Regions from separate parts of the Streptomyces sp. NPDC017095 genome, predicted to be linked through region 1. Evidence: riboswitches for the same ligand, from Rfam matches in the RefSeq annotation. Region 1 holds a riboswitch; the other holds the start of a gene.
The links. A riboswitch is a leader RNA that binds a small molecule or an ion and turns the genes downstream of it on or off. The one in region 1 is predicted to bind cyclic di-AMP.
Positions count from the first base shown of each region.

Region 1 (4,913 bases):
TGGGCGGTGGTGAAGACGCCGGTGGGCACCCGCTCCCGTACGGTGATGCCCCGCGCGCGCAACTGCTCGGCCTTGTCGGGGTTGTTGGAGAGCAGGTCCAGCTCGGTGACGCCGAGGGCGGTGAGCATCTGCGCGGCGGCCGTGTAGTCACGGGCGTCCTCCGGGAGCCCGAGGGCGGCGTTCGCCTCGTAGGTGTCCAGGCCCTGGTCCTGGAGGGCGTACGCGTCCAGCTTGTTGTAGAGGCCGATGCCCCGGCCCTCCTGGCGCAGGTAGAGCAGGATGCCGCCGCGGCCGGCGACGCGCTCGACCGCCTCGCGCAGTTGCGGGCCGCAGTCGCAGCGCGCCGAGCCGAAGACGTCGCCGGTCAGGCACTCGGAGTGCAGCCGCACCAGCGGGACCGGGCCGGGTTCGCCCAGGACGACGGCGAGGTGCTCCCGGCCGTCGGTGAGACCGTGGAAGGTGACGAGTTCGGCGTCGGCGCGGTAGCCGTCGGCGAAGCGCAGCGGTACCCGGACGCGGGCGCGCGGGGTGGCGGCGGGGAGGTCGGGCATGCGGAATCCCTCCGGGCGAGGTGCTTCACATTTGAAGCAGTGGTGGACCGGACCCTACCTTGTGCTTAAAAGTTAAAGCAATTGACCCCGCCGGGCCTCGGGGTCTCCGGTACGGGAACCGCCCGGGTCAGCAGGGGGACGAACGGCGCCGCCAGGGCACGTCGTCCGCCCCGGGATCCGTGCCCTCGCCCTGCAAGCCGCGCGCGATGCCCGTGCAGATCTCCTCGAGCTGCCCCACCTGCTCCTCGGTGAGCCGGTCGAACAGCAGGGTGCGGACCGTCTCGACATGCCCGGGCGCCGTACGCTCCAGGACGGCCCGCCCCTCGTCCGTCAGCGCCGCGAGCGAGGCGCGCCTGTCCTCGCGGCAGTTCTCCCGGCGCACCAGCCCGTCCCGCTCCAGCCGGTTCACCACGTACGTCAGCCGGCTGCGGGTGATCTTCAGTGTCTCGGCGAGATCGGTCATGCGCAGCCGCCGGCCGGGGGCGTCGGAGAGGTTGGCCAGCACCGAGTAGAACAGGTGTGGCATGCCGCCCTCCTGCTGGAGCTGCCGGTCGACCGCGTCCTCCAGGAGGCGGGAGGCGGCGATGTAGGCGCGCCAGGCGCGCTGCTCCTCGGGAGTGAGCCAGCGGGTCGTCATATCGCCAGTGTAGGTTTGTTTAAAACTTGAACCAAGACGGCCGTGCCACCGCCCGCCCCGAAGAAGCCACTTCCGCCCCGGAAGAATCCGCTGTTCGCCCCGGAACCGTCCGTCCGGAAGAATCCGTCCGCCCCGGAAGAAAGAGCGCCATGCCCCTGCCGTACGTGCTGCTGTCCGCCGCCGTCTCCCTCGACGGCTGTCTGGACGACACCGGCCCCGAGCGGCTCCTGCTGTCCAGCCCGGCCGACTTCGACCGGGTCGACGAGGTGCGGGCCTGGGCCGACGCCGTCCTCGTCGGCGCCGGCACCCTCCGCGCCGACAACCCGCGCCTGCTGGTCAACTCCGCCGGGCGGCGCGCGGCCCGGCGGGCGGCGGGCAGACCGGAGTACCCGCTGAAGGTCACCGTCACCGGTTCCGGCGATCTCGACCCGGCGGCGCGCTTCTGGCACACCGGCGGCGACAAGCTGGTCTGCACGACCGACCGGGGCGCCGCACGGGCCGCCCGGCTCCTCGGCCGCACCGCCGACGTCGTCCCGCTCGGCCCCGCCCTGGACTGGCGGACCCTGCTGGAGCACCTGCGCGACGTGCGCGGGGTGGAGCGCCTGATGGTCGAGGGCGGCGGCACGGTCCACACCCAGCTCCTCCAGCAGGGTCTCGCCGACGAACTCCAGCTCGTCCTCGCCCCGCTGTTCGTCGGCGACCCCGCCGCCCCGCGGCTGTTCGGACCCGGCGCCTACCAGGGCGGACGGCTGCGGCTGCTCGATACCCGCCGGATCGAGGACGTGGTCCTCATGCGGTACGCGCCCACGGCCCCCGGCGCCGGCCCGGACGCCACCGCCGCCGACCGCCACTGGCTGCGCACCGCCTGCGACCTCGCGGCCCTGTGCCCGCCCTCGGAGACGGCGTTCAGCGTCGGCGCGGTGGTGGTCGCGGCGGACGGCACGGAACTGGCCCGGGGCCACTCGCGCGAGGGCGGCGATCCCGTGGTGCACGCGGAGGAGGCCGCGCTCGCCAAGACCGATCCGGCCGATCCCCGGCTGCCCGGCGCCACGGTCTACAGCAGCCTGGAGCCGTGTGCCCGCCGCGCCTCCCGGCCCGCGCCCTGTGCCGAGCTGATCCTGCGGGCGGGGGTACGCCGGGTGGTCACCGCCTGGCGGGAGCCCGACACGTTCGTGACCGCGGCGGACGGGACGGGTGTGCTGACGGCCGCGGGCGCCCGGGTCGTCGTACTGCCGGAGCTGGCGGGCCTGGCCAAGGCGCCGAACGCCCATCTGCCGGGCTGAGCCCCCGGGCACGCGGGGAAACACCGAGGGCCCGGAATCCACTGGATTCCGGGCCCTCGGCCTTCAGTAGCGGGGACAGGATTTGAACCTGCGACCTCTGGGTTATGAGCCCAGCGAGCTACCGAGCTGCTCCACCCCGCGTCGTTGTGACTCCAGTGTACGTCATCCACAGGGGTGCTCGCACATCGCTTCTCCGCGGCCCGCCGTGCGTCACGGAGGGTGATCGGACGGGCGCCGTGCGCATAACAACTGAGTCACCATCAAAACCCGGGGTGACTGCTGAACATTCCCGGGCGTCGGTCAACTCGTCGGGTTTGCCGGGGTATTGAGGGATAACTCCACCACCGAAAACGGTAATGATCACGCTGAACGGCTTGGAAAGTGACTGGCAAGTCTATTAACGTTCGATAACGCAGCGCGGTCGTCCCAGCCGTCACAGAAGGCGGCTCCGCGCGCACGCGCCGAATCCCGCAAGGGAACCGGGGAACCACCATTTTGGGGTGAATCACGCGGGTACCGCAGTGGACTCAGGGGAGCCCACGACCGGTATACGCGCGTAGGAGACCTTCCTGCTCCGAACCCGTCAGCTAACCCGGTAGGCGGAGGAAGGAAAGGAGCGCGCCCGCGTGGCGTCCAACCGGCCTGCCCCCGAAGCCCTGTCCATACCGGCACAGCGCGAGTCCGAGCCCGAGATCTTCGGCTACGGCGCCCACCCCGCCGACGACGGCCCGTGGGAGGAGTGGAACCCCACCGAGGAATCCGTCGCCCCGGTCCGCGGCCGGCACCGGGTCGCCAAGCAGCGCGGCGGCTTCGCGCGCAGCTCCACCGTCCTCGGCGTCGGCGTCATCGCCGCGGTCGGCGCGGGCGGCATGGCCAGCGCCAACTCCGGCAAGCCGCCGGTACCCCTCGCCCTGCCCGACCTGCCCTCCGTGGGCTCCCTCTTCGACGACGGCTCCGCCGACGACCAGGCGTCCGAGGCCACCGCGACCGCCGCGCTCAGCACCGTCGCCGTGGCCGCCGGGGACACCCGGGGCGACGCCGACGCGGGCGAACTGCTGCGCAGCCGGATCATGGCGCAGGCCGAGCAGCAGCAGGGCCAGGCCGACAGCAAGGCCACCGCCGCCGCGCTCGCCGCCGTCGGGAAGCAGAGCGCCGAGGCCGCCGCGCAGGCCGAGAAGGAGGCCGCCGCCGAGGCCGTCGCCGCCCAGCACAAGGCGCAGGCCGACGCCGAGAAGGCCAAGGCGCAGGCCGAGAAGGCGGCGCAGGAGAAGCGGCTGGCCGAGCTGGCCAAGCAGTACGCGCTGCCGACCTCCGCCTACACGATCACCGCCACGTTCGGTCAGGGCGGGACCATGTGGTCCTCCGGCCACCACACCGGTCTGGACTTCGCCGCCGCCGCCGGCACCCTGATCAAGGCCGTGCACAACGGCACGATCACCGAAGCGGGCTGGGCCGGCTCCTCCTACGGCTACCGCACGATCCTGACCCTGGACGACGGCACCGAGCTGTGGTTCTGCCACCAGTCCTCGATCAACGTCACCGCCGGCCAGAAGGTCGCCACCGGCGAGGTCATCGGCCGCGTCGGCTCCACCGGCAACGTCACCGGGGCGCACCTGCACCTGGAGGTCCACCCCGGCGGCGCGCCCGCCGGCATCGACCCGATGGCGTGGCTGCGCGACAAGGGCCTCAACCCCTGACCCGCCCCTGACCCGGGTCCCTCGACCGGACCGGTCCGGGCTCGCGGGCCCGGGTCCCGCACCGGTCCTGATCAGGTTCTGGTCCGGTCCCGGCCCGGTCTGATCCGGGCGGCGGGCCTCCGCTCCCGCCGCCCGCGCCGTGAAACCCGGCGCCGGGGGCGGGATGCGATCGCCCGCCGCCGGCGTTGGCACCGGGTATGACGTCACTTCGTACACTCGGCTCCTCCGACCTCGAGGTCTTCCCGCTCTCCCTCGGCGGCAACGTGTTCGGCTGGACGGCCGACGAGCAGACCTCCTTCGCCGTCCTCGACGCCTACACGGCCGCGGGCGGCAACTTCATCGACACCGCCGACGTCTACTCGGCCTGGGTTCCCGGCAACAAGGGCGGCGAGTCCGAGACGATCATCGGCAAGTGGCTCGCGGAGCGCGGCAACCGCTCCGACGTGGTCATCGCGACCAAGGTCAGCCAGCATCCCGAGTTCCAGGGCCTGTCCGCCGGCACCGTCAAGGCCGCCGCCGACGCCTCCCTGCGCCGTCTGGGCACCGACTACATCGACCTGTACTACACCCACTTCGACCAGCCCGAGGTGCCGGTCGAGGAGATCATCGGCGCGCTGGACGAGCTGGTGAAGGCCGGCAAGGTCCGGCACATCGCCGCCTCCAACATCAGCGCCGAGCGCCTGGAGGAGTCCCTCGGCTTCTCCGACCGCGAGGGCCTCGCCCGCTACGTCGCCGTCCAGCCGCA
Region 1 covers NZ_JBIROU010000003.1:640,929-645,841, forward strand. Annotated here, with positions in the region: gene ribA (GTP cyclohydrolase II) at 1-551, opposite strand, end outside; gene ACH4OA_RS09100 (MarR family winged helix-turn-helix transcriptional regulator) at 679-1,188, opposite strand; gene ACH4OA_RS09105 (dihydrofolate reductase family protein) at 1,338-2,471, shown strand; tRNA gene ACH4OA_RS09110 (tRNA-Met) at 2,539-2,612, opposite strand; cyclic di-AMP (ydaO/yuaA leader) riboswitch at 2,921-3,085, shown strand; gene ACH4OA_RS09115 (M23 family metallopeptidase) at 3,098-4,168, shown strand; gene ACH4OA_RS09120 (aldo/keto reductase) at 4,366-4,913, shown strand, end outside.

Region 2 (4,913 bases), on a different contig from region 1:
CCTCCAGGATGAGGTCGAGGGCCTCGCGGTTGGAGCCGAGGTTCGGGGCGAAGCCGCCCTCGTCGCCGAGACCCGTGGACAGGCCCTTGCTCTTCAGGACCTTCTTCAGGGTGTGGTAGACCTCGGTGCCCCAGCGCAGCGCCTCGGAGAAGGACTCCGCGCCGATCGGGGCGATCATGAACTCCTGGATGTCCACGTTGGAGTCGGCGTGCGAGCCGCCGTTCAGGATGTTCATCATCGGCACCGGCAGCAGGTGCGCGTTCGGGCCGCCCAGGTAGCGGAAGAGCGGCAGGTCGCTGGCCTCGGAGGCGGCGTGGGCGACGGCGAGGGAGACGCCGAGGATGGCGTTGGCGCCCAGGGAGCCCTTGTTGTCGGTGGCGTCCAGGTCGAACATGGCCTGGTCGATCAGGCGCTGCTCGGTGGCGTCGTAGCCGACCAGCTCCGGGCCGATCTGCTCGATGACGGCGAGGACGGCCTTCTCGACACCCTTGCCCTGGTAGCGGTTCGGGTCACCGTCGCGCAGCTCGATGGCCTCGAAGGCGCCGGTCGAGGCGCCGGACGGGACGGCGGCACGACCCGTGCTGCCGTCGTCGAGGCCGACCTCGACCTCGACCGTGGGGTTGCCTCGGGAGTCCAGGATTTCCCGGGCTACGACGACGTCGATGGACGGCACGAGCATCTCCTTCTTGGATGTGACGCTGGAAGTGCGGGGCTGGTGTGCCTTGCGCCTAGAGCCTAACCGTCCCGGGGCCGCCGGCCCGCGACCGACCGTCCCGTGGACAAGCCGACCGTACCCTTTGTTTCTTTTCGAAACAAAGGGTTCCGGGGAACCTCCGCGCGCGGCGGGCACGCAAAAGCCCCGCCCCGGTGCGTACGGGGGAACACGCACCGGGGCGGGGAGCCCGTGGGGACGGGGGTGGTCCGCACGGGCCTTCAGTGTGGTCCGCGGGATCTACGGGCGCGGCGGTCCGGCCGGGCGCCTGAGGTCACTTCAGGTGCAGCTGCTGACCCGGGTAGATGAGGTCGGCGTCCTGGACGATGTCCTTGTTCAGCTCGAACAGCTTCTGCCAGCCGCCCGCGACCTGGTGCGCCGCGGCGATGGTGCTGAGGGTGTCGCCCTGGGCCACCTTGTACTCGCCGTCGCCCTTCTCGACCTTCTTGCCGGTCGGGGTGGTGACGGTCTTGCCGGTGCTCTGGCCCGCGGACGCGGCCGGGCGCTCGGCGGAGCGGGAGGCGGCCTGCTGGTCGGCGGAGCGGGTGGTGGTGCCCGAACCCGAGGTGGAACCCGAACCGGAGGTGGAGCCGGAGCCGGAGGTCGAGCCCGAGCCGGAGGTGGACGGGGTGCTCGGGGCGGAGCCGTTGTACGGGGTGCTCGACAGGCCCGTGCCGCAGACCGGCCAGGCGCCCTTGCCCTGCGCCGCGAGGACCTTCTCGGCGACGGCGATCTGCTGCGACTTGCTCGCCTTGTCGGCGGTGGCCGCGTACTGCGTGCCACCGTAGGCGGCCCAAGTGGAGGCGGAGAACTGCAGGCCGCCGTAGTAACCGTTGCCGGTGTTGATGGCCCAGTTGCCGCCGGACTCGCACTGGGCGACCGTGTCCCACTGGGAGTCGGTGGCGGCGGAGGCGTTGCCGGCCGCCATCAGCGGGGCGGCGACGGCGGCGCCGGTGACACCGGCGAGCGTGATGGCGCGGACGGCCTTGGACGGACGACGGTGCTTGCCCTTACCGGTAAACAGCATGGATCGATTCCCCTCACCGACGCCTACGAGGTGAGCTGTCGGGTTCGGGCCGGTTGAGTTGCCCGGCCGCACCCCCGCTTGCGCGGTGTGCGGCTTCACCCCCAGCCGGTGCCGGCCTCAAGTGCCGGTTCCGGCGCCTACCTTGGTTCCCCCGCTCCTGCCTACGGCGCATGACGCGACGACTGTTCCCGGGCAACCACTGGCAGGATTCGGCGTGGCGGTTGCCGGGGCTCGTGGTGACGAGCGGCCTCGACCGTAGACACGGGATCCGGCGAATTTCAAAGACGATCAGGGCTTCTGAGACTCATCCCACACTTTCGCCAAACCGGACATTAGGGCGCTAAGCGGGGCGTCAACTCCGCCTACTTACCGCCCGTTTCGCCCCCTACTTCCAGGGTCTGACCGGCGGTGATGCGGTTCGGGTCGGCGCCGATGGCCTTCTTGTTGCCGGCGTACAGCGCGTGCCATCCGCCGTCGACGTCAAGGGAGTCGGCGATGGAGACGAGGGAGTCGCCTTGGCGGACGGTGTAGGTGTCCGCCTCCCGGGTGGCATGCCGGCCGGACAGCGTGGCGTCCTGACCGTTTGTCACGGTTTCGTCCGCACTCGCGCCCCGGTGGCGTCCACCCGACGCGACGGCTCCGGTGTCGACGAGGCTCCAAGAACCGGCGGCCCGCTGCGGGTTGCTCTCGACCCCGGCGTCAGGGGCCGAGCTGGGCGCACTGTCGGCACCCTGGGGGTTTCCGGCGTCCGCGGCGGGGGACTTGTCGGACTTGGGGGTGTTGGTGCCGGTCGGACCGGTGGTACCGCCCGTGCCCTTGGCCGCGTCCTCGTCCGCTTCCTTGCCCTTGTGCCTGCCCTTGCCCTTGCCCGGCTTGGTGTCCGGCGTGCCGCCGGCGTCCGGGGAGGAAGGGGTGCCGGAGCCGCTGTCGGAGCCGGCTTCCGTGGAGGGCGAGGGATCCGGCCGGCCGGACGGGGTGCCGGAGCCGCCCGGGGTGTCCGAAGTGCCGGAGCCGTCCGCCGGTGCGGACGGTTCGCCCGTACGGCCGTCCTGCCCGGGTTCGCCGACGCCCGTGTCGACGTCCACGGAGCCCGAGTCCGGCGTCAGGCCGGACAGCAGGGCGCAGGTGGCCCAGGGCGTGGTGCCCCGGTCGGCCAGGATCTTCTCGGCGACGGCGATCTGCTGGAGCCGGCTGGCCTGGTCGGCGCTGTCCGCGTACTGGGTGCCGCCGTAGGCGTCCCAGTCGTCCTGCGAGATCTGCAGGCCGCCGTAGTACCCGTTGCCGGTGTCCGCGCTCCAGGAGCCGCCGCTTTCGCACTCGGCCACCTTGTCCCACGTGGTGGCGTCGGCCGCGTGCGCGCCGGCCGCGCCGAGGAGCGGGAGGGCGATGGCGGAGCCGGTCACGCCGGCCGCGACGAGGAGGGCCGGAGCCTGGCGGGGGCGACGGTGTCGGCCGTTCCCGGAGAGCATGCAGAAGCCTTTCGAGCGACAGCAGGACCGGCGCGGCGGAGTGGTGCCACCCGTCGCGCTGATGGGTGAACGTATCGGCAGGCGATCACTTGTCACAAGTTCATGCCGCACAGATCACATGAAGATCACAGAGTTGAGTTTCTGTCATCTCCCCCGGGAGGTCCGGTGATCAGGCCCGGGAGGCCCGGTGATCAGGCCGTGGGCGTGAACTCGACCGGCAGGGTGCGCAGGCCACGCATGATGAGCCCGCCGCGCCAGCGCAGTTCGGCCGGGTCGGCGGCGAGCCGCAGGCCGGGCAGGCGGGTGAACAGGGTGGCCAGCGCGGTCTGGCCCTCCAGCCGGGCGAGCGGCGCGCCGAGACAGTAGTGGATGCCGTGGCCGTAGCCGAGGTGCTGGTTGTCGCGGCGGCCTAGGTCCAGCACGTCCGGGTCGGCGAACCGCTGCGGGTCCCGGTCGGCGGCGGCCAGGACGACGAGCACCGGATCGCCCGGCGCGATCTCCTGCCCGCCGAGCGTGAGCGGCTCGGTGGCGAACCGCCAGGTGGCCAGCTCCACCGGGCCGTCGTAGCGCAGCAGTTCCTCCACGCCGGTCTCCAGCAGGTCCCGCTCCCCGCGCGCCAGGGACTCCTCGAGGCGCCGGCGCTGTCCGGGATGGGTGAGCAGGGCGTAGGTGCCGTTGCCGATGAGGTTGACGGTCGTCTCGAAACCGGCGAACAGCAGGATGAACGCCATGGCGGCGGCCTCGTTCTCGGTGAGGTGTTCGCCGTGGTCGGAGGCCCGGATCAGGGCGGAGATGAGGTCCTCACCCGGTGCGGGCGTGGCGGACAGCGCCTCGCGCTTGCGGTGGATCAGCTCGGCGAGGTAGCCGCGCATCTTCTTCACCGACCGGGCGACCCCGCCCCGGGGTCCTCCGCCGTGCCGGATCATCATGCCCGCCCAGTCCCGGAAGTCGTCCTGGTCCTCGGCCGGGACGCCGAGCAGGTCGCAGATGGCGTAGATGGGCAGCGGGAAGGCGAAGTCGTGGATGAGGTCGGCGGAGCCGGCCGCCGCGAAGCGGTCGATGAGCCGGTCGGCCAGCTCCTGCACCCGGGGCGCGAACTCGGCGACCCGGCGCGGTGTGAACGCCTTGCTGACCAGTTTCCTGAGCCGGGTGTGGTCCGGCGGGTCGATGTTCAGCAGATGGGTCATCAGCTCGGCCTTGCGCTCGCCGGGGATACCGGTCTTGCCCCTGGCGTGCGCGGGCTCGTCGTGGTGGGCCGGGTTCTTGCTCAGCCGCTGGTCGGCCAGGGCCTGCCGGGCATCGGCGTACCGGGTGACCAGCCACGCCTCGACACCGCTCGGCAGCCGGGTCCGGTGTACGGGGGCGTGCTCGCGCAGCCAGGCGTAGGCGGGGTAGGGGTCGGCGGCGAACTCCCACGTGAAGAGGGCGGGGGCCGGCTGGTCGGGGTGGGGCTGCTCGGTCACCTCTTGACGGTATCCGGACCTCCGGGACGGCTCCGCCACACCCTGGCGAGGGTCCGCGTGGTTCTCCTGGTCCGCTGCTTCTCCTGGTCCGCCTGGTGCCACTGGTTCTCTTGGTCCCCCTGGTCCTCCTAGTTCTCCCAGTCCTCCTGGTCCTCGGCGTCCTCGGTGTCCTCGGTGTCTCCCCCGGCGTCCGTCGCGTGCGGGTTCTCCGCGTTCCTGATCGCGTCCCGGTACGCCCGGGC
Region 2 covers NZ_JBIROU010000004.1:90,653-95,565, forward strand. Annotated here, with positions in the region: gene eno (phosphopyruvate hydratase) at 1-673, opposite strand, end outside; gene ACH4OA_RS09595 (transglycosylase family protein) at 987-1,739, opposite strand; cyclic di-AMP (ydaO/yuaA leader) riboswitch at 1,745-1,918, opposite strand; gene ACH4OA_RS09600 (transglycosylase family protein) at 2,102-3,208, opposite strand; gene ACH4OA_RS09605 (cytochrome P450) at 3,400-4,671, opposite strand; gene ACH4OA_RS09610 (nucleoside triphosphate pyrophosphohydrolase) at 4,800-4,913, opposite strand, start outside.
Region 2: another riboswitch for cyclic di-AMP. It lies ahead of ACH4OA_RS09595 (transglycosylase family protein); the one in region 1 lies ahead of ACH4OA_RS09115 (M23 family metallopeptidase).